Regions from separate parts of the Pseudomonas taetrolens genome, predicted to be linked through region 1. Evidence: predicted binding sites of a transcription regulator. Region 1 holds the regulator's gene; each other region holds the start of a gene.
The links. Region 1 encodes FliA, which starts transcription of late flagellar genes. Its sites were predicted from a motif close to CTAAAGTTTNNNNNNNNNNNGCCGNTAA; they were not measured.
Positions count from the first base shown of each region.

Region 2: DQN55_RS13570 (methyl-accepting chemotaxis protein) is a predicted target of FliA. The motif match lies at 5,556-5,583, and genes of this name have one in related genera.
Region 3: motA (flagellar motor stator protein MotA) is a predicted target of FliA. The motif match lies at 1,955-1,982, and genes of this name have one in related genera.
Region 4: flgM (flagellar biosynthesis anti-sigma factor FlgM) is a predicted target of FliA. The motif match lies at 4,421-4,448, and genes of this name have one in related genera.

Region 1 covers NZ_LS483370.1:3,169,456-3,177,384, reverse strand. The annotation lists gene flhA (flagellar biosynthesis protein FlhA) at 1-1,720, shown strand, start outside; gene flhF (flagellar biosynthesis protein FlhF) at 1,732-3,045, shown strand; gene fleN (flagellar synthesis regulator FleN) at 3,165-3,992, shown strand; gene fliA (RNA polymerase sigma factor FliA) at 3,989-4,732, shown strand; gene DQN55_RS14625 (chemotaxis response regulator CheY) at 4,903-5,274, shown strand; gene DQN55_RS14620 (protein phosphatase CheZ) at 5,296-6,084, shown strand; gene DQN55_RS14615 (chemotaxis protein CheA) at 6,153-7,929, shown strand, end outside.
Region 2 covers NZ_LS483370.1:2,976,149-2,984,077, reverse strand. The annotation lists gene DQN55_RS13595 (tRNA (adenine(22)-N(1))-methyltransferase) at 1-135, shown strand, start outside; gene DQN55_RS13590 (NADP-dependent oxidoreductase) at 181-1,179, opposite strand; gene DQN55_RS13585 (alpha/beta fold hydrolase) at 1,258-2,127, opposite strand; gene DQN55_RS13580 (SDR family NAD(P)-dependent oxidoreductase) at 2,171-2,959, opposite strand; gene DQN55_RS13575 (TetR/AcrR family transcriptional regulator) at 3,157-3,753, shown strand; gene DQN55_RS13570 (methyl-accepting chemotaxis protein) at 3,814-5,439, opposite strand; gene DQN55_RS13555 (peptidoglycan D,D-transpeptidase FtsI family protein) at 6,063-7,775, opposite strand.
Region 3 covers NZ_LS483370.1:4,374,162-4,382,090, reverse strand. The annotation lists gene DQN55_RS20200 (rhodanese-like domain-containing protein) at 1-300, opposite strand, end outside; gene DQN55_RS20195 (HDOD domain-containing protein) at 344-1,885, opposite strand; gene motA (flagellar motor stator protein MotA) at 2,051-2,902, shown strand; gene motB (flagellar motor protein MotB) at 2,906-3,883, shown strand; gene rsgA (small ribosomal subunit biogenesis GTPase RsgA) at 3,928-4,959, opposite strand; gene orn (oligoribonuclease) at 5,065-5,607, shown strand; gene DQN55_RS20170 (trimeric intracellular cation channel family protein) at 5,847-6,458, shown strand; gene queG (tRNA epoxyqueuosine(34) reductase QueG) at 6,618-7,685, opposite strand; gene DQN55_RS20160 (NAD(P)H-hydrate dehydratase) at 7,748-7,929, shown strand, end outside.
Region 4 covers NZ_LS483370.1:3,509,219-3,517,147, reverse strand. The annotation lists gene DQN55_RS16210 (histidine-type phosphatase) at 1-389, opposite strand, end outside; gene DQN55_RS16205 (glutamine synthetase family protein) at 853-2,094, shown strand; gene DQN55_RS16200 (MFS transporter) at 2,196-3,539, shown strand; gene DQN55_RS16195 (flagella synthesis protein FlgN) at 3,548-4,015, opposite strand; gene flgM (flagellar biosynthesis anti-sigma factor FlgM) at 4,064-4,384, opposite strand; gene flgA (flagellar basal body P-ring formation chaperone FlgA) at 4,536-5,303, opposite strand; gene DQN55_RS16180 (chemotaxis protein CheV) at 5,378-6,310, shown strand; gene cheR (protein-glutamate O-methyltransferase CheR) at 6,356-7,183, shown strand; gene flgB (flagellar basal body rod protein FlgB) at 7,423-7,830, shown strand; gene flgC (flagellar basal body rod protein FlgC) at 7,834-7,929, shown strand, end outside.

The DNA of each region.
Region 1 (7,929 bases):
CTTTGTGGTGGTGACCAAAGGTGCCGGGCGCATTTCCGAGGTGAGTGCGCGCTTTACCCTCGATGCCATGCCCGGCAAGCAAATGGCGATCGACGCGGACCTCAATGCCGGCCTTATCGATCAGAACCAGGCCAAGCTGCGCCGTCAGGAAGTGGCCCAGGAGGCGGAGTTCTATGGCTCCATGGACGGTGCCAGCAAATTCGTGCGCGGGGATGCCATCGCCGGCTTGCTGATTCTGTTCATCAACCTGATCGGCGGTATGGCCGTGGGTATCTTCCAGCACGGCATGAGCTTCAGCGAAGCCGGCAAGGTCTACGCCTTGCTGACCATCGGTGACGGTTTGGTGGCGCAGTTGCCCTCGCTGCTGCTGTCGACGGCCGCCGCGATCATGGTCACCCGGGCTTCAGGCTCTGAAGACATGGGCAAGCAAATCAATCGGCAGATGTTCGCCTCGCCCAAGGCGCTGGCGGTATCCGCCGGTTTGATGGCGGTGATGGGGATTGTGCCGGGCATGCCGCATTTTTCCTTCCTGAGCCTGGCCGCAGTGGCCGGCGGCGTGGCGTACCTGATGTGGAAAAAACAGGCCGTGGTCAAGTCGCAGGCCCTGCAAGAGGTGCAGCGCCAGCAAGAGTTGCTGCCGTCTCCGGCCCGAGCCCTGGAAACCAAGGAGCTGGGCTGGGATGACGTGACGCCGATCGACATGATTGGCCTGGAAGTGGGTTACCGCCTGATCCCGCTGGTGGATCGCAATCAGAGCGGCCAGTTGCTGGCGCGGATCAAGGGCGTGCGCAAAAAGCTGTCTCAGGACCTGGGCTTTTTGATGCCCACCGTGCATATCCGCGACAACCTCGACCTCGCACCCAGCGCCTATCGGCTGACCCTGATGGGGGTGATTCTGGCCGAGGCCGAGATTTACCCGGACCGGGAGTTGGCGATCAATCCAGGGCAGGTATTCGGTACGTTGAACGGCATTACCACCAAAGATCCGGCCTTTGGTCTGGAAGCTGTGTGGATTGAGGTCAGCCAGCGCAGTCAGGCGCAATCGCTGGGCTATACCGTAGTGGATGCCAGTACGGTGGTGGCGACCCACTTGAATCAGATTCTGTACAAACACTCCCATGAACTGATCGGTCATGAAGAAGTGCAGCAGTTGATGCAGTTGCTGGCCAAGGCTTCCCCCAAGCTGGCTGAAGAGTTGGTGCCCGGGGTGTTGAGCCTCTCGCAGTTGCTCAAGGTGTTGCAGGCCTTGTTGGCCGAGCAGGTGCCGGTGCGTGATATTCGCAGCATTGCCGAGGCGATCGCCAATAATGCCCATAAGAGTCAAGATACTGCCGCTTTGGTCGCGGCGGTGCGGGTCGGGCTGTCCCGCGCAATCGTGCAAAGCATTGTAGGTGTTGAGTCCGAGCTGCCTGTGATCACCTTGGAGCCAAGGTTGGAACAAATATTGCTCAATAGTTTGCAGAAGGCCGGACAAGGCCAGGATGAAGGTGTTTTGCTGGAGCCGAGCATGGCTGAAAAGCTCCAGCGTTCGTTGATCGATGCGGCTCAGCGTCAGGAGATGCAAGGCAACCCGGTGATCTTGCTGGTGGCAAGTCCGGTACGCGCAATGCTTTCGCGGTTTGGCCGTTTGGCGGTGCCGAACCTGCATGTGCTGGCGTACCAGGAAATTCCTGACAACAAGCAAGTCACGATCGTCGCGACAGTAGGCCCTAACGGCTGAGGGTTTGATTTATGCAAGTGAAGCGATTTTTCGCCGCCGACATGCGTCAGGCCATGAAGCTGATACGTGATGAGTTGGGGGCAGATGCCGCCATTATTGGTAACCGCCGGATTGCCGGGGGCGTGGAATTGACCGCGGCCCTGGATTACAAGCTGTCCGCGCTGGCACCCCGGGTGCCAAACATTGAACTTGAAGAAGAGCTGCGCAAGACCCAGTCACGGATTGTTTCGGCCCAGGCCGAACTGAGTCTGCGCGGTGAGGGCGATGCCGAGGGCAGCCGTCAGCTGTTTGCCGGTTTGCCGCTGACCGCCGCCGAACCGTTGATTGAGCCGGTCCCGGTCGAACCGCTGCGCCCGGCGCCGGTGGTCATGCAATCGATGGATCAGCATGCGTTCGACACCATGCGCTCCGAACTCTCCGGGTTGCGGGAGTTGCTGGAAGTGCAATTGGGTTCGCTGGCCTGGAATCAGCTCCAGGGAAGCATGCCCGAGCAGGCCAATTTATGGCGCCGACTGCAGCGCATCGGTTTGTCCGGGCCGCTGTCGCGGGATCTGCTGGCGCAAGTGGTGGGCATCCAGGAGCCGCGCCAGGCCTGGCGCATGTTGTTGGCGCACCTGGCACGGATGATTATCACGCCGGAGCTTGAGCCGCTGGAAGAGGGCGGGGTGATTGCGATGGTCGGCCCCGCGGGCATGGGCAAAACCACGACGCTGGCCAAGCTGGCGGCGCGTTATGTACTCAAGTACGGCGCGCAGCATATCGCGCTGGTGAGCATGGACAGTTTCCGGATCGGTGCCCAGGAGCAGCTCAAGACCCTGGGGCGTATCTTGAATGTATCCGTGACCCATGTAGCGCCTGGCCAGTCGTTGGGTCAGACGCTCGAACCGCTGGAACGCAAGCGCGTGGTACTGGTGGATACCGCCGGCCTGCAGGCCAGCGACCCGGCGCTGCGGTTGCAACTGGAGAGCCTGGCGGGGCGCGGCATCAAGGCGAGAAATTATCTGGTATTGGCCACCACCAGTCAGAAGCAAGTACTGGCGGCCGCGTACCTGAGCTACAAGCGTTGCGGGCTGGCCGGGTGCATCCTGACCAAGCTGGATGAAACGGCAAGCCTGGGTGAGGTGTTGAGTCTGGCCATCGGTCACGAGTTGCCGGTGGCCTACCTCACGGACGGTCCTCGTATCCCCGATGACCTTCACCTGCCGCGGCGTCACCAGTTGGTGAGTCGTGCAGTCAGTGTGCAAATGCAGGAAGAACCCAGCGAAGAGGCCATGGCCGATATGTTCGCTGATATCTATCACAGCCCCCCCAAGCGGGTCGGCTGAGTTAGCTACGATTACGTTGCAATGTACCTACATTGATGGTCTGCAAGGTGTTGTTCCGCTGGGGAACGCGCAGCCAACCTATGTAGCCGCGCCTAAGTAAGACAAGGTAAAGAAAGATCATGGGCAGCATGCATCCCGTACAGGTTATCGCAGTGACCGGCGGCAAGGGTGGCGTCGGTAAAACTAACGTGTCAGTCAACTTGTCCATCGCGCTGGCCGAGTTGGGCAGGCGCGTCATGTTGATGGACGCTGACCTTGGGTTGGCGAATGTTGATGTCCTGCTCGGACTGACGCCCAAATTTACCCTGGCCGATGTGGTCGAGGGGCGTTGCGAGCTGCGTGACGTATTGGTGCAAGGCCCTGGCGGGATTCGCATTGTGCCGGCGGCCTCAGGCACCCAGAGCATGGTTCATTTAAGCCCGGCGCAACACGCCGGCCTGATTCAGGCGTTCAGCGACCTGGGCGACAATCTGGACGTACTGGTGATCGACACGGCGGCCGGGATCGGCGAGTCGGTGGTGAGCTTCGTGCGCGCCGCTCAGGAAGTGCTGCTGGTGGTGTGCGACGAGCCGACGTCGATCACCGATGCCTATGCCTTGATCAAGCTGCTGAATCGTGATTACGGCATGAACCGCTTTCGCGTGCTGGCAAACATGGCCCAAAGCCCGCAGGAGGGTCGCAACCTGTTCGCCAAACTGACCAAGGTCACTGACCGTTTTCTCGATGTGGCCCTGCAATACGTAGGCGCCGTGCCCTACGACGAATGCGTGCGCAAGGCGGTGCAAAAACAGCGGGCTGTCTACGAAGCATTCCCGCGCTCCAAATGCTCGCTGGCGTTCAAGGCCATTGCGCAGAAAGTCGATACCTGGCCATTGCCGGCCAACCCCCGTGGGCACATGGAATTTTTTGTTGAGCGTCTGGTGCGCCAGGGTGGGGGGCGGATCTGATGACGGCCAGCGGTTATCGCATGTACAGCAAGTCGTCACGCGACAGCCAGTATGAGCTGATCGAGCGCTATGCGCCGCTGGTCAAGCGCATTGCGTATCACCTGCTGGCGCGCTTGCCTGCCAGCGTGCAGGTGGATGACCTGATTCAGGCGGGGATGATCGGCCTGCTTGAAGTGTCGACCAAATACGACGCAACCAAAGGCGCGAGTTTCGAGACCTATGCGGGGATCCGCATTCGTGGCGCGATGCTCGACGAAGTGCGCAAGGGTGACTGGGCACCGCGCTCGGTGCACCGCAATACCCGTATGGTCAGTGACGCCATTCGGGTAATTGAAGCAAAAACCGGCTGTGACGCTAAAGATCATGAAGTTGCGGCCGAACTCCAGTTAAGCCTTGATGATTATTACGCGATTTTGAATGACACCCTGGGCAGTCGCCTGTTCAGTTTTGACGACCTGCTGCAGGACGGTGAACACGAAGGGCTGCACGAGGATGGCGCGAGCGCTCAACTCGGGCCTTCGCGGGATCTGGAAGACCAGCGGTTTCAGACGGCGCTCGCCGACGCCATCGCCAATTTGCCGGAGCGTGAGCGCCTGGTACTGGCGCTGTATTACGACGAAGAACTGAACCTCAAAGAAATCGGCGAGGTGCTGGGGGTGAGCGAATCGCGGGTCAGCCAGCTGCACAGCCAGTGCGCCGCACGATTGCGCGCACGTCTGGCCCAGTGGCGAGCACACTGATCGCATAGGCCCCCTGTAGGGGCGAGCTTGCTCGCGATGCGGTTTACGCGGCCTCATCGCGAGCAAGCTCGCTCCTGCAGGTTCTGAGACGTATTAACCGAATTGATTGAATGGCGCGCTCACAGGCTGGGCGCGTTTAAAACTGCTTGGAGGTCGAATTGGACAAGAACATGAAAATCCTCATCGTTGATGATTTTTCAACGATGCGGCGGATCATCAAAAACCTGTTGCGTGACCTCGGGTTCACCAACACGGTCGAGGCAGATGACGGTATTACCGCGCTGCCGCTCCTTAACCAGGGTCACATCGACTTTTTGGTGACGGACTGGAACATGCCGGGCATGACCGGTATCGAGTTACTGCGCCACGTGCGGGCCGACGAAAAGCTCAAGCATTTGCCTGTGCTGATGGTGACCGCCGAAGCCAAGCGTGAACAGATCATCGAAGCCGCCCAGGCCGGGGTTAATGGCTATGTGGTCAAGCCGTTCACGGCGATCGCACTCAAAGACAAGATTGAAAAAATCTTTGATCGCATCGGCTGATCGGTTTGCCTCGGGGGCGTTATGGAGCAGCAAGAATCTACATTGGGCGAGTTTGAGTCGACCCTGAAAAAACATGCACGGGAATTGGTCGAAAGCCTTGAAAACGGCCAGTTCGGCGATGCGGTGCAACTGATTCATGAACTGAACCAGACCCGCGACCGCGGACTGTATCGGGAAGTCGGCAAGCTGACCCGTGAATTGCACAGTGCCATCGTCAACTTTCATATTGACCCGACGGTGCCGCAAGCTGAAGAAGTGTCGCAGATCACGGATGCCACTGAGCGTTTGGCTTATGTTGTGCGCCTGACGGAAGCGGCTGCCAATCGAACCATGGACCTGGTTGAACACTGCACGCCACTGGTCAACGGCCAGGGGCAGGAAGCCAAAGCCCTGAGTGCTGACTGGGGACGCTTTATGCGGCGCGAGATCGGTGCTGAAGAGTTTCGTGAGCTGGCGCGCCGGGTTGACAGTTTTCTGACGCGCAGTGATCGCGACAATCAGGTGGTGTCCGCTCATCTCACCGACATCATGCTGGCCCAGGATTACCAGGATCTCACCGGTCAAGTGATCAAACGGGTGACGCAACTGGTCACGGATGTCGAAAGCAATCTGCTCAAGCTGGTGCTCATGGCGAGCCAGGTCGATCGCTTCGCAGGGATCGAACATGACCGTGAAGCCCTGCGCGCTGAAAATAATTCGCAAAAAAACCAAGCGAAGGGTGAAGGTCCGCAGATTCATGCCGATAAGCGTAATGACGTCGTATCCGGTCAGGATGATGTAGACGATTTGCTGTCCAGTTTAGGTTTCTAGGTCTTGAGTTGGCGCGCGGGCGCTGTTGTCCGACGGCGTCGCACAGACCTACTTCAAGGAGCACATACATGAGCTTCGGCGCCGATGAAGAAATCCTTCAGGATTTCCTGGTTGAAGCCGGCGAGATTCTAGAGCTGTTGTCCGAACAACTGGTTGAGCTGGAAAGCCGACCGGACGATGCGGATTTGCTCAATGCAATCTTTCGCGGTTTTCACACTGTAAAAGGGGGCGCCGGCTTTTTGCAGCTGCATGAGCTGGTGGAGTGCTGCCACATTGCCGAGAACGTTTTCGACATCCTGCGCAAGGGTGAGCGCAAGGTCGACTCGGAATTGATGGACGTGGTGCTGGAAGCGCTGGACGCCGTCAATGGCATGTTCACCCAAGTGCGCGAGCGCAGCCCGGTCACGGCGGCAACGCCCGAGTTGCTGGCGGCACTGGCGCGCCTGGCAGAACCTGCAGCGCTGGTGGTGCCTGAACCGCAACCCGCAGCGGCTGTGACCAGCGACAGCAGCGATATCACCGATGACGAGTTCGAGTTGCTTCTGGACTCGTTGAATGCAATCAAGGCCGATGCCCCGGCCATCGCCGCCAGTGATGACATCAGCGATGCCGAGTTCGAGTCGCTGCTCGATCAGTTGCACGGCAAGGGGCGTTTCTCTGCGGACACCGTGGCGGACACGGTACCCGATGCGGTACCTGCCGCCGCTGTAGAGCCCGCCGAAACTGGCAATGAAATCACTGACGATGAGTTTGAAGCGTTACTGGATCAGTTGCATGGCAAAGGTGCATTCAGCAGCGATGCGCTGCAGGCATCCGCCGTACCTGTCACCGAGGCTGCCGTCTCGGCCACGGTTGCCGCGCCATCCGCAGCGCCTGAAGCTGCCAGCCATCCGGACCTGATCAGTGATCATGAGTTTGAGGCCTTGCTCGATGAGCTGCATGGCAAGGGCAAGTTCTCGGCCGACTCGGCTGCCGTCGCTGTAGCGCCTGCGGTGGAAGCGCTGGTCACACCGCAACCGAAAAAAACCGCCGCCAGGCCTGCTCCGGCGCCGACGCGTCCGTCCGCTGGCGCAGAAAAACCGGTCGCCTCCGAGGCTGAAACCACGGTTCGGGTGGATACCGCGCGACTCGACGACATCATGAACATGGTCGGCGAGCTGGTCCTGGTGCGTAACCGTTTGGTGCGCCTGGGCCTCAACAGCAGTGACGAAGCGATGGCCAAGGCGCTGTCGAACCTCGACGTGGTGACCGCCGACCTGCAAACCGCGGTGATGAAGACCCGCATGCAGCCGATCAAGAAAGTCTTCGGTCGCTTCCCGCGACTGGTGCGGGATCTGGCGCGTCAGCTGAATAAAGAAATCAGCCTGGAACTGGTCGGCGAAGAGACCGACCTCGACAAGAATCTGGTCGAGGCGCTGGCCGATCCTCTGGTGCACTTGGTGCGCAACGCTGTCGATCACGGCATTGAAACCCCGCAAGAACGTGAAGCCGCGGGCAAGCCGCGTGGCGGTCGGGTGATCCTGTCGGCCGAACAGGAAGGCGACCATATTCTGTTGTCGATCTCCGATGACGGCAAAGGCATGGATGCCAATGTCCTGCGGGCCATCGCGGTGAAAAAAGGCCTGATGGACAAGGACGCTGCTGATCGCCTGAGTGAATCCGATTGCTACAACCTGATCTTCGCCCCGGGGTTTTCGACCAAGACCGAGATCAGCGACGTGTCCGGACGGGGTGTGGGCATGGACGTGGTGAAAACCAAAATCGCCCAGCTCAATGGTTCGCTGAGTATTCATTCGACCCTGGGCCAGGGTTCGAAAATCGTGATCAAGGTGCCGCTGACCCTGG
Region 2 (7,929 bases), 190 kb from region 1:
CTCAAGTGGCAGCGTCTGCTGCGCCTGAAGCAGCAGACCCTGAACAACTTCGCCCGGGCGCAGCAGGCCGTGCCCGAGGACAAGGTTCAGGACCTCTCCCGGCAAGCGCGGTGGATCTCCGAGCTGCTGGCCTGAGCCCGATGTCAGGCGCGCAAACGGTTCGTCACCTGATTCGGGTGATCATTTGAGGGTTACGATGACTTTTCCGTGGGATCTGCCTTGTTCGACATACCGCAACGCCTCTGCCGTTGATTCGAAGGCAAAGGAGCGGTCGATGACCGGTTTGATGGCGCCTGCCTCGATGAGCGTGGTGATTTCCTTCAGTTGAGCGCCGTTCGCGCGCATGAACAAAAAGGTGTAGCTGACCCCGTGCTTGCGAGCCTTTCTGCGGACTCCCCAGCTCAGCAAACGCATCACTTGCCGCAACCCCCAGGACAAACGTTGCTGCTGGGCGAACAGGGCGGTCGGCGGCCCTGAAATGGAAATGAGCTGGCCGCCAGGCTTGAGCACCTTGAGTGATTTGACCAGCACATCGGTACCGAGGCTGTTCAAGACCACGTCATAACCCTGCAATTGGGTTTCAAAGTTTTGCTTTTTGTAATCGATGACCAGATCCGCCCCGAGCGCTTTTACCCACTCGACATTCGGCGTGCTGGTGGTTGTGGCAACAAAGGCGCCAAGGTGTTTTGCAAGCTGGATAGCAAGGGTTCCGACACCGCCGGAACCGGCGTGAATCAGCACCTTCTGGCCTTTTTTCAATCCTGCAGTTTCCACGAGTGCCTGCCAGGCCGTCAGCGCGGCCAAGGGGATGGACGCGGCTTCGGCCATGTCGAGGCGGGAGGGTTTCAGCGCGAGCGCGTCCTCGTTCACGGCGATCAGCTGCGCAAAGGTCCCGATCCGGTTATCAGGAGGGCGCGCATAGACCTCGTCCCCCGGCTTGAATAGCGTTACCGACGAGCCGGTGCGAACCACGGTCCCGGCCAGGTCATTGCCGAGGATCAAGGGAAAAGAATAAGGCAGGATCAGTTTGAATTCGCCCGTCCTGATCTTCGAATCCAGCGGGTTCACGCTCGCGGCATGGACTTGAACCAAAACATCGTGGGCACCGGGTACCGGGTCGGGCACTTCGCCGATACCCCCGTTCTGCTTGCCATAGCCCTCGATAAAAAATGCTTTCATGGGAATGATGCTCTCGTTGATTCAAATGAGGATGTGGCGGTTGCCCTTGCCACAGTGCAGCGATAAGACTCGATGCGGTCAGGCTTCAAGGAACGCCAACGCCTTCGCCACGAAATCGGCATGGTGCTGGAAAATTCCGCCATGCCCGGCATCCGGGTAAATGATCAGCTGTGCGTCGGGAATGCGGTTCGACAGTGCAACAGAATTCACGGTGGGCACCATGATGTCGCTGTCTCCGTTGACGATCAGTGTCGGAGCCCGCAAGCGCGCAAGGTCTTGCGGGGCCTGTTTGCCCCACGCCCTGATGGCTTTCAACTGACGCAACAATGCACGGGGTGTTGGGCCTTTGTCCCGGTCCTGCTGGCGTTCTTTCAAGCGTTTCAAAAACGCGGACGCGGCTTGGCGCCCGTTGGCCGTCGAAGTAAAGAACAGGTAGAACTTGGGATCCCGCAGCGTCAGCAAGCCTTTGATCATCAATGGCCAGGACACCGGGCCTACCCGGTCAATGCCTGTGCCCCCGGCTGGGCCGGTTCCCGTGAGGATCAGTCGGCGCACCCGTTCGGGCGCCTTGAGGGCGATGTCTTGAGCGACGAATCCGCCAAGTGAGAAACCGAGCAGGTCAGCCTTGTCGACACCCAGGGCACGAATCAGGCTGATTGCATCGTCAGCCATTTCGCCGACGGTCAATGGCGCGGATCCTTCCGAACCGCCGATACCGCGGTAGTCGGTGGTGATGACACGGCGTTTTTTTGCCAGCCCATCGATGATCCCAGGGTCGAAGTTGTCCAGCACCGCGCCCCAATGATTGAACACCACCAGCGGGACCCCGGTCTTGGGGCCCACGTCACGATAGGCGAACGAGACGCCGTCAACCGTGATCGACTGGTTCGCGGCCTTGCTGAATGGCGTCTGCGAGCCAAAGTGATTGTGTGTATCCAAGAGGGTCATTTTGATCGGTCCGAGTGCGGGGAAGCCGGCCTGCTCTGAAAGTTCAGGCTTGAGTCAGATAGCGTTGCGCAACAGCGGACTGTCTGATCTGCGACAACAGCCCTTGCCGTGCTGTTTGCAGGGCATCCCAGCGCTCGCCTTCCTGCAGAGGCGGAATGGTCACCGCCTCGCGACGGTCGAAGCCGACCAGCGCGGCATCCACCAAATCACCCACCTCCATGACGTCGTTCAAGGTGTTGATATCGATGCCGGCACGATCCCAGATCTCAGTGCGGGTGGCGGCGGGCAGCACGGCTTGTACATAAACACCTTGGGGCGAAAGCTCCAGGCTGAGACCTTGTGAAAGGAACAGTACAAACGCCTTGGTCGCCCCATAGACCGACATGCCGAACTCCGGAGCCAGACCCACCACCGAGCCAATATTGATGATAGCGCCGCTGCCTGCTTTCGCCAGACGTGGAGCGACAGCACTGGCGAGGCGCACCAGCGCGGTGGTATTGAGGGCTACCAGATGCGCAACGCTGTCGGTGCTCTGCTCAATGAAATGGCCGGCCTGCGCGGCGCCGGCGTTATTGATCAGGATCCCGATGCTGGCGTCATCGCGCAGGCGCGCTTCGACGATTGCCAGATCGCTGAGTTGGGTCAGGTCCGCTTGCAGCACTTCAATGCTGACGTCAAAGGCATCCCGCAACCGGGTGGCGAGCGTTTGCAGGCGTACGTGGTCGCGGGCGACCAACACCAGATCATGCCCGCGTTGGGCGAAACGCTCGGCGTAAACAGCGCCGATGCCGGTGGAAGCGCCAGTGATGAGAACGGTGGGGCGAGAAGTCATGGTGTTATCTCTTTTTCATGGGACAGGGGAGTGATCCGCGAAAACGCTTTGCGTGCTTCGCCGCGCCCGTCAACGAATTGAAACCAGGCGTGCCATTAAGATGATGATCTAAATCTAAACTGTCAACGTAATTTGATTACGTTCAACATCTATGTATGATTGGCACACGATTTACGAGCGAATGCGAGGTGTTGAACGTGAGAGTGAGCAAGGCCCAGGCGCAGGCAAACCGCGAGCACATCGTCGAGACGGCTTCAGAGCTGTTTCGCGAGCGTGGTTTTGACGGCGTAGGCGTGGCCGACCTTATGGCGGCTGCCGGATTCACCCACGGAGGTTTCTACAAACATTTCGGCTCGAAGGCTGATTTGATGGCCGAAGCCTCCAGCAATAGCCTTGACCGGTCGCTGGCCAGTGCCGAAGCGCTCGATATTCAGGGTTTTATCGATATCTATGTGTCGAGGGCTCACCGCGACGGGCGTGGCACTGGCTGCACCATGGCTGCGTTGTGTGGCGACGCTGCGCGCCAGCCGGACGAGCTGAAAGCGGCGTTTGCCGAGGGGATAGAGTGCACCCTGCAGACGCTGGCTGAAAAAGACCCGTCGTCGCCCGATGCAGCACCCGCAGACGCGAGAGCGAAGATGATCGAGATGTTCGCGCAGGCGGTAGGCGCGATTATTCTGTCGCGGGCCTGTCCGGATGACGCGCCGCTGGCTGATGAAATCCTCGAGGTTTGCCACGCCAGAATGACGGCATCGATGTCTGTTCAATCGGAGACCGACCCGCAGAGGGGATAGACGCAGGTCACACCTGCGCCTGTCACTTCGACGCCTGAATCAATGGCGACCAGCCCCGTGTCACGCGCTCAAACGGTCCGTCACCTGATTCAACTGCCCTGACAGCTCATGCAGGTGATGACTGGCCGCTTCGGTACGCTGCACGTTGTCCAGGTTGGTACTGGCAATGCTGGTGATTTCGGTCAGGTTGCGCGAAATGTCCTCGGCCACTGATGTCTGTTCTTCCGCCGCGGTAGCGATCTGGCGGTTCATGTCGCGGATCGCTTCCACGGCCTGGGTGATCCGTTCCAGCATGACGCCGGCCAGGGTCACTTGCTCGACGCTTTCCTCGCTACGTGACTGACCGCTTTCAATGGCTTGGGCCGCCTCCACCGCGCCGGTTTGCACGATGTGAATGATCTGGTTGATCTCGATAATCGACTCGGCCGTGCGCTGGGCCAGGCTGCGTACCTCATCGGCCACCACGGCGAATCCGCGCCCGGCTTCCCCGGCGCGGGCGGCTTCGATGGCGGCGTTGAGGGCTAGCAGGTTGGTCTGTTCGGCAATCCCGCGAATCACTTCCAGGACTTTGCCGATGCGGCCGCTGTCGGTTTCCAGGCGATGAATGACAGTGGCAGTGCTGGCGATTTCACTGCGCATCCGGGTGATGAGATCAATGGTGCCTTGCATGACTTTTTCGCCTTGCCGGGCGGACTGGTCGGCGTCGTCGGCAGCATGCGCAGCATCGGCGGCGTGACGCGCCACTTCTTGCGCGGTGGCCGACATTTCGGTCATCGCCGTGGCCACCTGATCCGTGCGGCTGAACTGCTCGTTGGTGCCACCGGCCATCAGGCTGGCGATGGCTTTCAGCTCACTGCTGGCGCTGTCCAGATCCTTGGCGCTGACCTGTAAACGGCTGAAGGTCTCGGCGAGAAAGTCGCGAAGGGTGTTGGCGGCGGCGGCCAATGTACCCAGTTCATCCTGGCGGCCGCTGACCACGCGTTCGGCGAAGCGGCCTTGGCTAAGTTGCGCCACGTATTCAATCAACGCGCGAATCGGTGTGACCAGATGGCGGTTGACCAGCCACAGGCTCAACACACCGATCAGCAGACCAGAAGCAAGCATCACGATGATCCCCAGCAACACCGTGCGATCGGCGCTGGCGCTGATCCGTTTCGATTGTTCGACACCTTGCTGGCGCAACGCATGGACCAGTTCGCTCATCTGCTCGCTGGCGGCACGGTCCACGCCCTTGACGGCGGTGTCACCGGCCGTTGCATCGGCGCCTGCGGCCACATAGGCCTCACGCCCCTTCAGGTAGGCCATACCCAGCAAGCGGTGCTCGTCACGCAAGCGTTCGATGCGGGCCTTGAGGGGGGGCTCGATATCCGCTATTCCGATCAGTTCACCCAGGATGCCCTGCACATCGTTCTGCCGTGCTTCAAACTGCCTCCAGTACTTGTCCAGATCGGCGGGTTGTTTGCCGCGCAGCAGCACGTTTTTCCATTCCTGAACCTGCACCTTGAATTGCAGGTTGGCTTCATCGATCAATTGAGACGTGCGCAGCGGACCCTCGATCAGCGTTGCGTACTGCTGTATGCCGTTCGACAGAAAGTGAAAACACGCCAGGGCGATCAACAGCATTGCCAGCAGACTCCCGCTCAACAGGGCAAGAATTTGCGCTCTCAGGGATTTTTGCAGAAACATCAGAAGGTACTCATGGCAGGGGTGAGGCACGCCTCGTCAAGGCGTGAAAAATGTCCGGGCTTCCCTGTCCGCGACCTTGGCCAATAGGGTCGGGGTCGGACCACTTGGCTTAAACAGGATCGGCGGGCCAGAGCAGTTCTTGAGCAAAATATGATCGTGGGCAACGGATAATTTGATGTGCATGCTTTGCCATCAAAATGTCATGCTGGCTTGGGATAATCCGGTTAACGTGAGCCTGTAGAAATGTCCCGGCCCGAGCGGCTCGGGCGGGAAGGGGGACCTGTGTGTCAGCCGCTACCGGGTGACGCGCAGTGCGGTAAAAAACGGCCAGGATCGGGGCGAATGCAAACACACCAAATAGCCACGCCGCAGCATTGGCAATGCCCGCGGCTCCGCCGGGATCGGTGAGGCCGGCGACGTTTGCCACCATTCCATGGAAGACTGTCCTCTTCGCAATCCCGGTGATCGTTTGAGCCTGCTCGGAGACGGTGCCGTTCTACTCGAAAAAATGCCAAGCCCACCGCGTGAGTGAGCCGCTTGCGGCCAAAAGCAGCTTACGGATCAGCGTCTGGGCAATAAGGAATTGAGGGCGAGTTGCTGGTTTTAGACACATAACCACACCTCTATGCGGAGTCAGAGGGCTCTGGCTCAAGTGAAACGTGGACTGCCGGAAAAACTTCACTTTCATGGCCTGGGATGTTTCTGATCCGAAGAACGTCTTCAAGGACTTCCTTGAAAATCGGTGCTGCAATAGCCCCCCCGAAGTAGCCATGTGCAGTCGGTTCATCCACGACCACAGCCATAATGAATTCAGGTGCATTGGCCGGGGCGATACCCACGAACATGGCTCTATATTTGTTGCTTTTGTATCCGCCACTGGACGCCTTGCGTGAGGTCCCGCTTTTGCCCGCTATCACATAACCTTTGATTGCTGCGCGCTTTCCACCTGCTCCAGGTCCATCCACAGCCTGTATCATCATGTCCAGAACAGTGTTGGCGACCTCCGGACTTATAACATTGCGTGGCGGCTGCGATTTACCTTTGATGAGTGACAGGGAGATCAGATCTCCATCGTTGGCAAAGACGGTATAGGCTTGCGCCAGCTGAGCCAGATTGACCGACAAACTGTATCCGTACGAGAGGCTCGCTGTAGCGATATCCGACCATACTCTCTTGACTGGAACAGTCCCGATACTTTCCCCCGGGAAGTAAATCGCCGTATTATTTCCGAATCCAAGGTCAGTAAGTAATCGCGAAATTACTGCGCCGCCCGTTGGAATGGCGACCTTGCTCATGCCGACATTTGAAGAGCGGCGGATAATTCCTGCCAGGTCTAACTGGTGGTCTCTACCGACATCCCGAATGGTATATCCATTGATTTTTAGGAAGCCAGGGGCTATCTGAATGATTGCATCTTTATCAATGACATTGGCGGTCAGAACGGCGGCCATGCTGAAGGGTTTTATCACCGAGCCGGGCTCATACACATCCGTAAATACACGATTTCTAATGAGTTCAGCATTGAACCCTCTGCGTGCATTTGGGTTGAATGAGGGCATTGTCGACAGGGCTAGTATCTCTCCTGTTCTGGCGTTTATAAGAATGGCACTTGCCGATTTGGCGGCATTGTTCTTGAGCCCTTTAAACAATGCTTTTTCAACGTAATATTGAAGGGTGGAGTCAATGGTTAAATGTAAATCGCCGCCGGGGGTGACGGGTTTGTGCACAAGGGTTTCGCGGGTAAGCCGCTTGTGTAAGTTTAAGGTGCGCTCTTCCAGGCCAGACGTGCCAGAGAGTTGATGGTTGTACATTAATTCGACACCTTCAATACCTTTCTGGTCAATGTTGGTGAAGCCTAATGTCTGAGCCAGCCTCGAGGACTGAGGGTAAAATCTTTTGTATGCCTGGCGCTCATAAAGGCCCGGAATAGAAAGCCTCATTGTTTTTTTTGCGAGCTCGGGGTTGACCCTTCTGGCCAAATAGGCGAACGCTTTACCGCGATCATTCAATGTGAGCTTTTTGATTCGCGAGGCATCAATATCAAGATAGTCAATTAAAAGGGCGGATTGCTGATTCGTTGGGGCGAACTGTCCAGGGTTTACCCATAAGGTGCTGACGGGTGTGGAAACTGCCAATGGCTGATTAAATCTGTCAAATATAGTGCCGCGAACCGGAGCTGTTTCAATCAGCCGCGTTGAGCGTTTACGACCCTCGCTGCTCAAAAATTCATGAGAAAAGACCATGAGGTAAGTTATTTTGGCCGCAAGCACCAGTGAAAGTGAACAAAATATAGCGATGACGATGGTAAATCTCGGGTTTGTCGTCAGGGAACTCACACTGTACATCCTGATATATACGCTCAACACAAGATCAGCCTAACTAAATTATTACCATCCTGCTTTGTAATATAAAGAAATATTCTCGGTGACTGATTGATCTCCAATGTCTTTGGTAGAAAAGTCTGGCGATGAGGTGTCGCGGCGCTGAAGA
Region 3 (7,929 bases), 1.2 Mb from region 1:
CCAGATAAAACGCCCGGCCCAGCCACCGCCTTCATCGTCATAGACCACGTAGATCGCGTCAGGGTTGTGCCCCAGTTCGCCAAACAGGGATTGCAGCGAAGCCTGGGTCGGCAGCAACCCGGGAGCCGGGGGCAGACCCAGTTGTGTCCGTTTCGGGTCGACAAAACGAGCGCCCGGAATGTGCCCGGCCTCGTAGCGCGCCACGCTGGTCAGGTCGACCACAATCAGATTGGGTGTTTCGAGCCGGGCGAGCAGGTCGCTGGGCTCAATCACCAGCGGCAAGCCAGAGAAGTCAGGCATGTGAGGTCTCCAGAGCGAAAGGGGGCGAATTGTAGCGCAAGCGTTAGCGCCCGCGAGCAGTAAAGCTGTTCAGCGCTTTCTCGATACATTGCGCTGTTTTACCAAAGGCTTGCACGCTGGTCTGTGAAAACGGACCGCCGCCCTGGTCAGCGACTATCAGCATCACCGTTCGGCCATGGTTGCTCAATGAGCGCAACAACAGGTGCTCCCCCGGGAAAAGGCTGCGCAGGCTATCGGGTAAAACGGCAGAAATCACCTTGTTATTTTCGGGTGTCAGGCGCACTTGGGCCGGGTGCTCCATCAACCGTTGCAGCGCGGTGCTTTGATTGATGGGCAGGCTCAGATCGAAGACTTCCTTGGGCAGCCCCGAGATTTGATGCACGCGCAGGGTGGATGAGGTCTTGTCGGCCATCAGCAACATTACCCGGCGCATGCCGCAGGCCATCAGGGCGTCGCAGGCGCAGGTGGTCAGGTGCATGGAGTTGCTGAACACGCTCGGTTCGGCCAGCAATTTTCCGCAGTGTTTGCGCCACAACGCCAGTGCTTCGGCCGAAGGTGGCGCGGCGGGCTGCAGCAGGCCCTGATTCGTGCGGCGCATGTCCCACGGCCAGAGCAGTGACTGTGCCGGGTGCCAGAGGTCGGGCAGCGCGTGATAGCGCCCGCTGCTCGCCGCGTTCTGATGCACTTGCTGTTGCAGTTCATCCAGAGGCATTTGCAGGTACAGGCTGGTCAGGTATTGCCAGCGCAGGTTATGCGGTGAGTCCCAGGCCTGTTGCGCGGACAGCGCCAGGCCGTTGGCCAGCAGCACGGTATGGGCGGGCTGACCCAGCCAGCGCCGCAGTGCCGGATTGGCGTCCAGGCGCTGCTGTTGGCGCAGGGGATTCTGGCTGTCACGGGCGATGTGCAGCACGCTGACCAGCGTGCGTTGTTCTTCGGTAATCACGGCATAGCCTTGCAGCACCCACTCGGGCAGTCGCCACAACACCGCCAGTGCCCGGCAGATTTCAAACAGGCGCACCCCGAACAGCCGCTGCTCAACCTTGCTGGCGCATTCGCCCTGATGAAACACTCGCCGTTCCCATTCATCAAGCTGTTGCGGGTGGGTCAGGGCCATGGCCCACAGTGGCGAGAGAAACAGCAGGCTGCCCCAGTAGATTTCGTGCCAGAGCCGTGCCAGACGATTGCCGAACAACCCGCTGGCTTGCTGCGCGGCGTGCTGGCTGATGAGTTGTATTTGCCGGAATGCCAAGGGCATTTCTTCAGCCGGTAAGGCCGGTAAACGCTCAAGCAGCGCCTGGGTGCGTTGCAGGCCGAGGCGGTTGATGGCCACTTCAAGGCTCTCGCTCGGCTCGCTCAGACTACCGTGGGCGTGGTAATTGGCCTCGCGGATCAGGCTTAGCGCCAGCGCCGGGCTGTCTTGCATGACCTCGGCAATTTCACGCAGGGAGCGTCGACTGTCGTTGAGTGCCTGGCAGACCAGTGTGTGGCTGTGCAGCGGGATCGGCAGGTTGACGGCGTCGAGGTGTTTGACCCAGGCATCGAGGGTAGAAGGCGTTGAGGGTACGGCGAGGGTTTCGTAGGTCATGATGGGAACGCAGTCATCATCCATTGTGTGCACGCCCTGACGGGGCAAATGGCTTTTCGCCGTTGCAAGCTATAGTCTGGCGCAGATTTGCCGATAAGGAGAAGAAGAGTTTTAGCGGCGCCGGACAATCATCTTGAACCTGACTCAATAAGTACCTTTATCCCTATGGCTAAAATTATCGGCATCATCGTCGTGTTCGCGAGCGTGCTCGGCGGTTACGTGCTTTCCCATGGCAAGATCGGGGCGCTGATTCAGCCATTCGAAGTCTTGATTATTGGCGGTGCGGCTTTCGGTGCGTTCCTGCAGGCGAACCCGGGCTACATGACCCTGCACGTGATCAAGAAATCCATCAGCATGTTCGGTTCGCGTTTTTCCCACGCGTTCTACCTTGAAGTGCTGGGCCTGGTTTACGACATTCTGAATAAAAGTCGTCGCGAAGGCATGATGGCCATCGAAGGCGATATCGAAGATGCAGCGGCCAGTCCGATCTTTGCCAAGTACCCGACCGTGCTTAAAGACGAACGCATGACGGCGTTTATCTGTGACTATCTGCGCATCATGTCGTCCGGCAACATGGCGCCCCATGAGCTTGAGGGGCTGTTCGACATGGAGCTGTACAACCTCAAGGAAGAGCTGGATCACCCGTCCCATGCGGTGACCGGTATTGCCGACGGCATGCCCGGGTTCGGTATCGTGGCCGCGGTGCTGGGGATTGTCGTGACCATGGCTTCGCTGGGTGAAGGCGATCAGGCCGCGATCGGCATGCACGTCGGTGCAGCCCTGGTGGGTACGTTCTTCGGGATCCTGGCCGCGTATGGCTTCTTCGGGCCGCTGGCGACTTCTCTGGCACACGATGCCAAGGAGGAGCTCAACATCTACGAATCGATCAAGGCCTCACTGGTGGCTTCCGCCTCGGGCATGCCGCCGTCGCTGGCGGTCGAATTCGGTCGCAAAGTGTTGTACCCCAAGCACCGGCCGAGTTTTTCCGAGCTGGAACAAGTGGTTCGCGGTCGCTGATTTATGGAGAACAATCAGCCAATCATCATCAAGCGCGTCAAGCGCTATGCCGCAGGCCATCACGGTGGTGCATGGAAAATCGCGTTCGCTGACTTCGCCACGGCGATGATGGCGTTTTTCCTGGTGATGTGGCTAATGACTGCGGCGACCCCAGAACAGAAAATCGCCATCGGCGGCTACTTCAAAGACCCGATCGGCTTCAGTGAGAGCGGCACGCCGTATGTGATCGACCTCGGCGGCACCCCCGAGCTGGCACCTGAAAAAACCCTTAACCCCGAACAAACGCTGCAGCCGCAACCGGACAAAGTGCCGCTCGATGCTTACCAGGCCGAAAGCGTGGCCGATCAGGTTGAGAAAGAGCGCCTCGAACTGTTGCTGCAAGAACTGCAGAACAAGGTTGAAGAAAACCCGGAGTTGCGCAAATTCAAGGATCAACTGCTGTTTGAAATCGCCCCGGACGGCCTGCGCATCCAGATCATGGATGCCGAGAGCCGGCCGATGTTTGATGTCGGCAGTGCGCGCCTGAAGCCGTATTTTGAAGACATTTTGCTGGCCCTGGCCGACACCATTAAAGCGGTGCCCAATAAAGTCAGTATCAGCGGCCATACCGATGCCGCGCCGTATGCCGGCAATGGTGATTTCGGCAACTGGGAGTTATCGGCCAATCGCGCCAATGCGGCGCGACGGGCGCTGGTGGCAGGCAGTTACCCAGAGGCACAGGTGGCGCGAGTCGTGGGGTATGCCTCGTCCCAATTGTTCAACAAAACCAACCCGCTGAGCCCGATCAACCGGCGCATCGACATTGTGGTGCTGACCAAAAAGGCCCAGCAGGCGATTGAAGGCGAGCAGGGCGCGCCCAAGGCCAAGGCTGAAACACCGACAACGCCGATTGATCCGATCGTATTGCCGGCCGACCAGCAGCCACCACCTGCCCATGAAGAGCGGAAAAAGCTGAATTTATTTGACGATAAGGCCCCGTAGTCCAGCAGGCGCGAGCGTGTTCGCGCCTGCTGGGCTTCTGCGGTTTAGTAGCTGCTTTCGGGCAGGCTGGCGATGATCGAGCGGTAGCTGTTCATGCGCTGCTGCTGTACGCGGCCATCTTCCAGAGCCATTAATAGTGCACAGCCCGGTTCGCGGTCGTGTTTGCAATCGCGGAAGCGGCAACGGCCGATCAGGTCGTTGAACTCGATAAACCCGGCTTCAACATCAGCCCGGCTCACGTGCCCCAGACCAAACTCGCGAATACCCGGGGAGTCGATCAGGTCGCCACCGCCCGGGAAGTGGAACAGCCGTGCGGTGGTCGTGGTGTGCGTGCCCTGCCCGGAAATCTCGGACAGCGGCCCGACCCGCAAGTTGACCTCTGGCAACAAGCTGTTGACCAGGGACGACTTGCCCACGCCGGACTGACCCACAAACACACTGATGTGCCCATCCAGCTGTGCTTGCAGTTGCTGCATGCCATTGCCGTGATGCGCCGACACTTCCAGCACCGGGTACCCCAGCTGTCGATAAACACCTAGCAACGCATTAAGCGCCGGGGCATTTTGATCGTCGATCAGGTCGGCTTTGTTGAGCAGCAATAGCGGGCGGATCCCGGCGTGCTCGGCAGCCACCAGATAACGGTCGATCAGGTTGGCATGGGGCTCGGGCATTGGCGCGAAGACAATCACAATCATATCGACGTTGGCAGCGACCGGCTTGAGCTGGCCACGGCTGTCCGGACGGCACAGCTCGGTTTTACGCGGCAGCTGGGCGACGATTACCCCGATGCCCTGATTGCCGGCGCGCCATACAACGGTGTCGCCGGTGACCAGTGCGGGCAGGTTGGCGCGCAGGTGGCAACGGAACATCTGGCCTTTCAGTTCGCCTTCCTGGGCTTCGACTTCGACTTGTACGCCAAAGTGCGCGATGACCAGGCCGAGCTGCTCGGGGCCCAGATCGCCGCCCTCAAGCGCCTCAACGGCACTGGATTCACGTTTGGCGGCGCGTGCAGCGCGCTCGCCCTGGATCTTTTCGATGCGCCAATTCTGACGACGATTGAGCTGGCGTTTGGCCATGGGTGTTCCGTGTTGATAAAGCGATAAGGAGATGAAACGCCGCCGAGTTTAGCACGTGGGCCGCACGCCTAAGCTAAACTGCGCGACTAAGCCCGGGAGCCCTTTATGAACAACGCGCAGAACCTGATCTGGATCGACTTGGAAATGACCGGTCTGGACCCTGACAACGACGTCATTATCGAAATGGCCACCATTGTCACCGACAGCAACCTCAACACCCTTGCCGAAGGCCCGGTCATTGCCATCCACCACAGCGATGAAGTGCTGGCCCGCATGGACGAATGGAACACCCGCACCCACGGCGGCAGCGGTCTGACCCAGCGCGTCAAGGACAGCACCACCAGCATGGCCGAGGCCGAGGCGCAAACCATTGCCTTCCTTGAGCAATGGGTGCCAAAAGGCAAGTCACCGATCTGCGGCAACAGCATCTGCCAGGACCGGCGTTTCCTGTACACCCACATGAAAACCCTCGAAAGCTACTTCCACTACCGCAACCTGGACGTGTCGACCCTCAAGGAGCTGGTTGCCCGCTGGGCTCCGGAAGTTCGCGACAGCCTGGTCAAAAAAGGGACGCACCTGGCGCTGGATGACATTCGCGAGTCGATCGCCGAGCTGCAGCACTACCGTAAGCACTTCATCAAGTTCTAACGCGGTAAGCGCACTTTCCAGGCGCTGTCGAGATACGAGGCTGCGTCCGGCGGCGCAGCCCTCGTGAAATCAGGCAAGCGATGTGCCGGATTTACCCTGTACTCAGGTTTACGATTGCTTGGCAATCGGACGTAACTTTCGGCAGCGGCTACGGGATCGTTGCAAACCTTCAGCGTCGCCCCCTTTTGGTGCTGGCGCCAACTGAGTAGACTGCGCGCCTTATCGCAAGGATCGCTGCCATGTTGCTGATGCTCTATTTAGTTGCCATTACCGCAGAAGCCATGACCGGCGCGCTGTCAGCCGGGCGTCGAGGCATGGACTGGTTCGGGGTGGTGCTGATTGCGTGTGTCACGGCGCTGGGCGGCGGTTCAGTACGCGATGTGTTGCTGGGGCATTACCCGCTGACGTGGGTGAAGCACCCGGAATACCTGGTGCTGACGACCTTTGCCGCGCTGGTGACGATCTTTATCGCGCCACTGATGCGCCATTTGCGCTCGCTGTTTTTGGTGCTCGATGCACTGGGGCTGGTGGCGTTTACGCTGATTGGCTGCATGACTGCCCTGGAAATGGGCCAAGGCATGCTGGTGGCTTCGGTCAGCGGGGTCATTACCGGTGTGTTCGGCGGCATCTTGCGAGACATCTTTTGCAACGATATCCCATTGATCTTTCGCCGTGAACTCTATGCCAGCGTGTCCTTCGCTGCCGCGTGGTGCTTCCTGCTCTGCACCTGGCTTGAAATGCCCAACGAACAGGCGATTCTCGTCACCTTGTTCGGCGGCCTGCTGCTGCGCTTGCTGGCGATCCGCTTCAACTGGGAAATGCCCAAGTTCGTCTACAACGACGAGCACTAGGCCTTCGGTAGCGGCCTACAGAATGTCTCCAAATCTGTAGCCGTTGACGAGCTCCGCGAGGCTACGGTCGAGGGCGGAGTCCTCGGTACCCATGGCGTACTTCGATGCACGACGGCTATCTAGCCGGACGCAGCCTCGTTGCGTGGACAACAGCTGTCTTCAGGCCCGCTCAGCGTGTTGCTTCAATGCCCATGCCACATGTTCCTGCACCAGCTGCGAGGGATATTCACGGCGGGCCTTCAAGGCTTCCAGCACCGGAATGCTCGACGGTGCATTGCCCAGGCCCACCGCCAAATTGCGCAGCCAGCGCTCATAACCGGCCCGGCGCAGGGGAGAGCCTTCGGTGCTGCTCAGGAACTTGTCTTCATCCCACATAAACAGTTCGGCCAGTTCGGCGTTGTCCAGGTTATGTCGCGGCTTGAAGTCACCTTCTGTTGTGGGGCGGGCGAAACGGTTCCAGGGGCAGACGATCTGGCAGTCATCGCAGCCAAATACCCGATTACCAATCAGTGGGCGCAGGTCCTCGGGGATAGCAGTTTTAAGCTCGATGGTCAGGTATGAGATGCAGCGCCGGGCATCCAGCACATAGGGCCCGACAAACGCATTGGTTGGGCAAATGTCCAGGCACGCCGTGCAGCGCCCGCAATGTTCAGTCTCGTGGGGCGGGTCTTCGGGCAGCGGCAAGTCGACAAACAGCTCACTCAGAAAGAAGTAGCTGCCCGCCTTGCGATTGAGCACCAGGGTGTTTTTGCCGATCCAGCCCAGGCCGGCTTTTTGCGCGATGGCTTTTTCCAGGACGGGGGCACTGTCGACGAACGCACGAAAGCCGAAAGGGCCGATGGCCGCCTGAATGCGGTCGGCGAGCTGTTGCACGCGTTTACGGATCAGCTTGTGATAATCGCGGCCCAAGGCGTAGCGCGACACGTAGGCTTTTTCGGGTTGGGCGAGCAATTGCGCCATGTGGGTGTCTCCGGGCAGGTAATCCATACGCAGGGAAACCACCCGCAACGTGCCGGGAACCAACTCTTCGGGATGTGAGCGTTTGCTGCCATGGGCGCCCATGTATTCCATGTCGCCGTGGTAGCCGGCGGCGAGCCAGCGCTCCAGATGCTGTTCGTGTTCGCCCAGATCGAGGCCGGCAATGGCGACTTGTTGGAAGCCCAGCTCACGGCCCCATTCCTTGATGGACTGAGCAAGTGCGGGGAGGTCGACAGTAATAGCAGGCATGAGGCAAGAGAAACCGGGGCTGAGATGCGTATAATTCTGCCAGACATCGGAGTCCAACACGCATGCCGCAGACCAAACACCTGTTTCCCGAGCCCACGCCGCTTCATGCAGAGACTCTGCCGCGCCTGCCTGCGCGTACAACCAGTGCCCACAAGGGCCAGTTCGGGCATGTGCTGTTGATCGGTGGCGACAGGGGGTTCGGCGGCGCCATTACCCTGAGTGCACAGGCTGCATTGCGCTGTGG
Region 4 (7,929 bases), 340 kb from region 1:
CAGCCCGGGAACATTCCATCGAGCAAGGCCTGTGCAGTGGCTTTGGTGCGCTGCATGGGGCTGGAGTGCGCCAGTAGCTGTCCGGCGTCCGGGCAGCCTTGAGGGATGAGACCGGCGTTGCGCAGCACGTCGCCACGGTAGCGGCCCATTTCAACCGCACCGGTGTAGCCATGACCCGTGAGGTTGCCAAAAGGCACCAGCCACGTTGGCCATTGCCGTTGTGTCACGGCCGTCAGCAGTTTTTCATTGGACTCAGTCGGCGGTCGCACCCCGTGGCGGCTGACCTGGACCACTTTATCCAGCACGTAAGCCTCGCTGCTGGTGGTTTGGGCAAGCGTCATCGGGGTGAACATACCGGCCAGGATCAGGCTGGCGCAAAGACGGGGCATTGTGAACACAGATCGATTCATGGTTTTCCCTTTTGGCAACATGGCGCAGGTTTGGCCTGCCGGGTCTTCCTGGACACACGCGTCGTTGAGTCTAGACGGCAAATTGTGCCGCTCGAAGATTTCATCTGTTCGCTCAATGGACGGCAGTGGAGTCGGTGATCAAGTGAGTGTCGTATGTAGACATGTTGGGTCTGGAGAGAGGAAATAACATGACCCATGAGGTCATCGACAGCCGGCGATCGACACCGGCTGATCAGGGGAAGAGCGGATTTTGTGCGGGACTCGCTTGAAATCTCGAACAGGTGGTGCGTATTTTGTACGGGTCGCCGTTCGCGGCCTGTACAACAACAAGGAAAGTGTCATGACGACCGATGGCCAGGGCTCTCTCGCGCAGCGACTGACCGGCATTGATGAGATTGAATGTGTAACCCCCGATTTGAATGGCGTCCCGCGGGGCAAAGTGATGACCGCCGAGGGATTCCTCGAGGGACGACGCCTGCAGATGGCCCGTGGCGTATTGCTGCAATGCATCATGGGCGGTTATCCCGAATCACGTTTTTACGGCAGCGATGATGGCGACCTGGCTCTGGTGCCAGACCCGGCGCACATTCATGTTTTGCCCTGGAGCGAGCCGCCACGGGCGTTGGCGATCTGTGATGCGGATGAGCTGACTGGCGAGGGCTCGAGCCTGTCGACCCGCGCTCAATTGAAGGCCGTGATCGCGCGTTATGCTGCACGCGGGCTGGCGCCGGTCGTGGCGACCGAGCTTGAGTTCTTTGTCTTTGCGCCCAACACCGACCCGACCCAGCCGTTCCGTCCGCCTCTGGGGCTCGATGGTCGTCGTGAGGACGGTTTCTCGGCCTTCAGCATCAGCTCCAATAACGGCCTGCGCCCATTTTTCAACGAAGTGTATGCCGGCATGGCGGCATTGGGCTTGCCGCGTGACACCTTCATGCACGAGATGGGCGTCAGCCAGTTCGAGATCAACCTGCTGCACGGCGATCCGCTGCTGATTGCCGACCAGACCTTTTTGTTCAAGCACCTGCTCAAGGAAGTTGCCCTCAAGCACGGCCTGACCGTGGTCTGCATGGCCAAGCCGCTGGCACACACGGCTGGCAGTTCGATGCACATTCACCAAAGCGTGGTAGAACTGGGCAGCGGACGCAATGTCTTCAGCGACGAGGCGGGGCAGCCGACTGCGACATTCCGGCACTTTATCGGCGGGCAGCAGGCCGGCATGGCAGACTTCACCGCGTTGTTTGCACCGAACGTCAATTCGTATCAGCGCCTGTGTCACCCGTATGCATCTCCGAACAATGCGTGCTGGTCCCACGATAATCGCGCGGCCGGTCTGCGCATACCTGCCAGCTCGCCTGTGGCGCGGCGGGTCGAAAACCGCTTGCCGGGCGCTGACGCTAACCCGTACCTGGCGATTGCGGCCAGTCTGGCGGCGGGTTTGCATGGTATCGAGCATGAGTTGGAATCGACCGCGGCCATTCAGGGTCAGTTCGAAGTGCCCGAGGCGTTGTCCTTGCCATGTACGTTGCATGCCGCCCTCGAGCGTCTCAAACGCAGTGACTTGGCAAAAGCGTTGTTCGGCAAAGACTTCATTGAAGGCTACGTCGCGACCAAAACCCTTGAACTCACAAGCTTCTATGATGAAATCACGCCCTGGGAGCGTCGCGTACTGGCGGCTCAGGCTTAATCGTTCAGACGGATAACGGCTCAGGCTTTACTGTTTGAACCCGTGGCAGTCAGCTATCGTTTACTGGCTGACTGCTCGCACAAGGAGCCGCACGTAAAGCCATGCGCCAAATCTGGAAGTCTTTTCGAGCGTTATATTTTGCCTCGCTGATGATGTTGATCGGCTCGGGGCTTTTGAGTACCTATCTGGCACTGCGGCTGGCGGCAGACAATGTCGACGGCCTGTGGGTCGGTGCCTTGATGGCGGCCAACTATTTTGGTCTGGTGCTGGGCGGCAAGATTGGCCATCGGCTGATCGCCCGGGTCGGACATATCCGCGCCTACGCCACGTGCGCCGGCATCGTCGGTGCCGCAGTGCTGTGTCACGGACTGACCGACTGGTTGCCTCTATGGCTGCTGCTGCGGGTGATCGTGGGGCTGGGGATGATGTGCCAGTACATGGTCATCGAAAGCTGGCTCAATGAGCAGGCTGATGCCAAGCAGCGTGGCGTGGTCTTCAGCCTGTACATGATTGCGTCCTACCTGGGCCTGGTGCTGGGGCAACTGATTCTGGTGGTTCACCCGGCGCTGGGGCTTGAGCTGCTGATGCTGGTGGCGCTGTGTTTTGCCCTGTGCCTGGTGCCTGTGGCGATGACCCGGCGCATTCACCCGGCGCCCTTGCACCCGGCGCCGATGGACCCGAAGTTCTTCATGAAGCGCGTACCGCAATCGTTGATTGCGGTGCTGGGCGCCGGCTTGCTGGTCGGTGCGTTCTACGGCCTGGCACCGCTGTATGCCGCTCAGCAAGGGCTCTCTACCGAGCTGGTCGGTTTGTACATGGGCTGCTGCATTTTCGCCGGGCTGGTGGCTCAATGGCCACTGGGCTGGTTGTCGGACCGCTATGACCGGCCGCTGCTGATTCGTATCTTCGCCTTCCTGCTGGCAATAGCCTCGTTGCCGCTGGCGATCTTGCCGGCGGTACCGCTTGAAGTGCTGTTCGTGGCCGGTGGCCTGAGCGCACTGGTGCAGTTTTGCATCTATCCGCTGGCGGTGGCTTTCGCCAATGACCACATTGAGCCGGAGCGCCGCGTGTCGTTGACCGCGATGTTGCTGGTGACCTACGGCATCGGCGCAAGCATCGGGCCATTGGTCGCGGGCGTATTGATGAAGGTATGGGGGAGCCAGATGCTGTACGCGTTTTTCAGCGTGGCCAGTCTGACTCTGGTATGGCGCATTCGCCCGAATGCAGTCACTAACCTGCACCAGGTCGACGACGCTCCGCTGCATCACGTGGCCATGCCCGACAGCATGTCCAGTTCGCCGCTGGTTGCCGCGCTCGACCCGCGTGTGGATGAGCAAGTGGTGCAAGACCAGATGGTGGATAACATCGAGCCGGAACCAGAGCCGGAACCAGACAGTGAAACGGTCGGGCCAGAGCCCGATCCGGACGCGTCAGAGCGCGTGTAGGCCGGGCTTCAAACCTGGCTATAGGCGCGAGGTTTGCTGAGCATCGACGTCGAGCCTCGTGCGTCATACAGCGTCGGGGCTTCGCCGCCATGCAGGATGCGCAACTGATTGGCAGTGATTGCCTGCTGGGTCTGGATCGATTGCCCGTTCAGCACGTTGGCGGCTTGGCATTGAGCCAGCAGGTGATTCAGGGCATCGCTCTGGCTGAGCAACTGCTGACCCACGCTTGAGTGGCTGGCAAGGCTTTCGAGGCCGCTGCGGTTGGTGGTCAGGCCGAGGCCCGCCAGAATCTCGCTGCGTCTGCGGCCATGTTGCTCAAGCAAAATGATCAACGATTGTTTACGCGCCAGAATCTTTTCCAGCACCTGCATGTCGCGGCCCTTGAGGGCGATGTGCTCGTCCTGCAGCAGGCCAAGCAGTTGCTCGGCCGGTGCCAGGTCGTCGTTGATCAATTGCAGTAATTGGGTGTCGTGCATGCTGGGCTCTGGGAGTTAAGCGTCCAAAAGCCTGCACTGGCCGTGGGGCTAGCGCTGGGCTTCCATTTCAAGCAGTTTGCCGGCGACCCGTTGGCTGTCGACTTTATAGCTGCCATCGGCGATGGCTTGTTTCAGTTCGGCCACACGACTGCTGTCGACTGCCGGTTGTTCACGCAACGCGTCGCCGATTTTCTGCAACTGTTGAGCTTCGGGGCTCAGTCGAACCGATTCCCCGCTCGGAGCGCTGGCTTGCTCAGGGCTGGGTGCAGGGGCCGCTTGCGTGGCGCTGCCTGCTTCCTGATGGTTGCTGCTGCGCGTACTGCCGGTTAAAGGCGGTGCGCTGTTAAGACGACTGAAGTCGATGACCATGATGCAAAACCTCTGGGTATTTGGACGCTTGCCATGTTTTCGGCCATACCCGGGAAAACTTTAGGCTCGATTAATCATAGGTCGGCGCCGACGGGTACTGATCTGCGTCAAGTCACAGTGTAGGAAAGCAGCGAGACTGACGCCAACTTTCCTACAAGGCTACCTCAACTTGCCCCGGTGCGATGATTCGCGCCCGGATCACGCGTTTGGAGTTCAGGTTACGAACCCGGATCTGCTCGCTGAGGCCGCCATCGGACAGGGCTTCGCCGGGCATTTTGACACTTAACGTGCCGCTGCGGGCATTGATCACGACCTGATCGCCCTTGCGTACGGCCGCTGCCTGTTCCAGGTGGGTGAGGGTCAAGACCTGATCGGTCACCATGGGCCGCAACAGTTTTTGCCCCACCGCCAGCTCGACGGCAGTCAAATACCCCTGATTGATCTGGCTGATATCCCGCTCGCGCAGGGTGACATCGGCGTAGTCGATCAACATGCCGCGCTTGAGCGGGTGGGCCACCGTGACCACCTCGCGGAACAGTTTGACCTGGGCCGGCACGAAGATGGTCCAGGGCGAGAGGCCGTCACAGCGGATGCGTACGGTCACGCGACCCATGGGTTGCGCCGGACTTTCGAGGCTGGCTGTCAATTCCTTGTCGCAGTGGGCCAGGCGCAGGCGCGGGTCCAGAGTGTTGACCTGTATCTCGTAGCGGCCTTCTGTCTGACGAGTGGCGAGATAGTCTTCGACGGCAAATTCAAGAAAGCCCTGGGTCACGCCGATAAGCTGATCAGGCGATGTAAAAGCGTCGGCGTGGGCCTGAGTGCCAGCGCCCAACAGGCCCGCAGCCGTCACGATGCCCAGGCCACGGTACACAGAGTGCATGAGTGGCCAGTGGCAGGATTTTGTCGTTTTTGCGTTCATGCCGGATAAATAGCAAAGCCCGTGCCGTTTCGCGGGCTTTGCGCCGCAACTTAAAGTTTTAAGAGGATCTGAGTATGGCTGGGGTGATGGATGCGGTTAACCAGCGCACTCAACTGGTGGGTCAAAACCGCCTGGAGCTGTTGTTGTTTCGTCTGGATGGGCCGCAGCTTTACGGGATCAACGTATTCAAGGTGCGGGAGGTGCTGCAGTGCCCGACATTGACGGTCATGCCCAAGTCCAATCCGGTGGTGTGTGGCGTGGCGAGTATTCGCGGAACGACCATTCCGATTCTTGATCTGGCCATGGCCACCGGGTTCGGTGCGTTGAAAGACCAGAGCAACCCGTTCGTTATCATCACGGAGTACAACACCCGGACCCAGGGGTTTCTGGTTCGATCGGTCGAACGGATCGTCAATATGAACTGGGAGGATATTCATCCGCCACCCAAGGGCACCGGGCGCGACCATTACCTGACGGCGGTGACCCGGATGGACGATCAACTGGTCGAGATCATCGATGTTGAAAAGGTTCTGGCTGAGGTTTCACCCTCGTCTGAAACCATTTCCCAAGGAGTGGTGGATGTCGATATCCAGAGCAAGGCGATCGCATTGCGGGTGCTGACGGTCGACGATTCGTCGGTGGCGCGCAAACAGGTGAGCCGTTGCCTGCAAACGGTGGGTGTTGAGGTGGTGTCGCTCAACGACGGACGCCAGGCCTTGAACTACTTGCGCAAGCTGGTAGAAGAGGGCAAGGATCCGTCTGAGGAATTCTTGATGATGATCTCGGACATCGAAATGCCGGAAATGGACGGCTATACCTTGACTGCCGAGATCCGGAACGATCCACGCATGCACAACCTGCACATCATTCTGCATACTTCGTTGTCCGGGGTCTTCAATCAGGCAATGGTCAAAAAAGTCGGTGCCGATGACTTTTTGGCCAAGTTTCGACCTGATGACCTGGCATCCCGGGTAGTTGACCGGATCAAAGCATCAGACCTTAGCTAGGGGCGCAGCCCCTGGCGGTCAACACGATTTAAGAGGCGGGATCATTTGTCGACGGCTAATTTGGATTTTGAACAGTTCCGGGTTTTCCTGGAAAAAGCCTGTGGCATTTTGCTGGGTGAAAACAAACAGTACCTGGTCTCCAGCCGTCTCAACAAGATGATGGAGCAGCAAGGTATCAAGTCGCTGGGCGAGCTGATTCAGCGGATTCAGAGCCAGCCGCGCAGCGGGCTGCGCGAGCAGGTGGTCGATGCCATGACCACCAACGAAACCCTGTGGTTTCGGGATACCTATCCCTTCGAAGTGCTAAAGAACAAAGTCCTGCCCGAGCTGATCAAGGCTAGCCCGGGTCAACGCTTGCGCATCTGGTCGGCGGCGTGTTCGTCTGGCCAGGAACCGTTTTCACTGTCGATGACCATCGACGAGTTCGAGCGCAGCAATCTGGGGCAGTTGCGGGCGGGGGTGCAAATCATGGCCACCGACCTGTCGGCCTCGATGCTCTCGACGTGCAAAACCGGTGAGTACGACAACCTGGCGATTGGCCGCGGTTTGTCCCAGGAGCGTTTGCAGCGTTATTTCGACCCCAAGGGTCCTGGGCGCTGGGTGCTCAAGGCGCCGATCAAAAACCGTGTCGAGTTTCGCTCTTTCAACTTGCTGGACAGCTACGCCGGCTTTGGCAAATTTGACGTGGTGTTCTGCCGCAACGTCCTGATCTACTTCTCGGCCGAGGTCAAAAAAGACATCCTGCTGCGTATTCACAGCACCCTGAAACCGGGGGGATATCTGTTTTTGGGTGCCTCAGAAGCGCTCAACGGCTTGCCCGATCATTACCAGATGATCCAGTGCAGCCCGGGGATTATTTACCAGGCCAAGTAATCAACGCCATCCTTTGCAGGCGCGAGCAAGCTCGCTCCTGCACAGAGAACGCTGATTAAAAGCGGCAGAAAAGCGGCAGTCAGCGGACATCCATTGCCGCTTTTCTGGCATTGCCGCCTTCAATTCCCCCGGCCAGGCCTTGAAATACGGCGATGTGAAAACTGGCACGGCACTTGCTCTGATCAACCTATGTAAAACCTGAACCTATCTCTCAGGTCAGCCCACAAAGGTTTTTCGACATGAGCATCAGCTTCGATAAAGCGCTCGGTATCCATGAGCAAGCCCTGGGTTTTCGCGCCCAGCGCGCCGAAGTACTGGCGAACAATATCGCCAACGCCGACACCCCGAACTACAAAGCCCGGGATCTGGATTTTGCTTCTGTGCTTGCCGCGCAGAACGATAAAAACCAGAACGGCAGTTTTGCCCTGAACAAGACCAATACCCGCCATATCGAAGCCCAAGGCCTGAGCGGCAGCGATGAGTCGTTGCTGTATCGCACGCCGATGCAACCCTCGATTGACCAAAACACCGTGGACGCCCAGCTGGAACAGTCCAGTTACGCAGAGAATGCGGTCAACTTCCAGGCCAGCTTCACCCTGCTCAACAGCAAATTCAAAGGGCTTATGTCAGCCCTGCGCGGGGAGTAATTCATGTCTCTAGCCAGTGTGTTCAATATTGCCGGTAGCGCCATGAGTGCTCAGACCACGCGTCTGAATACCGTTGCCAGCAACATCGCCAACGCCGAA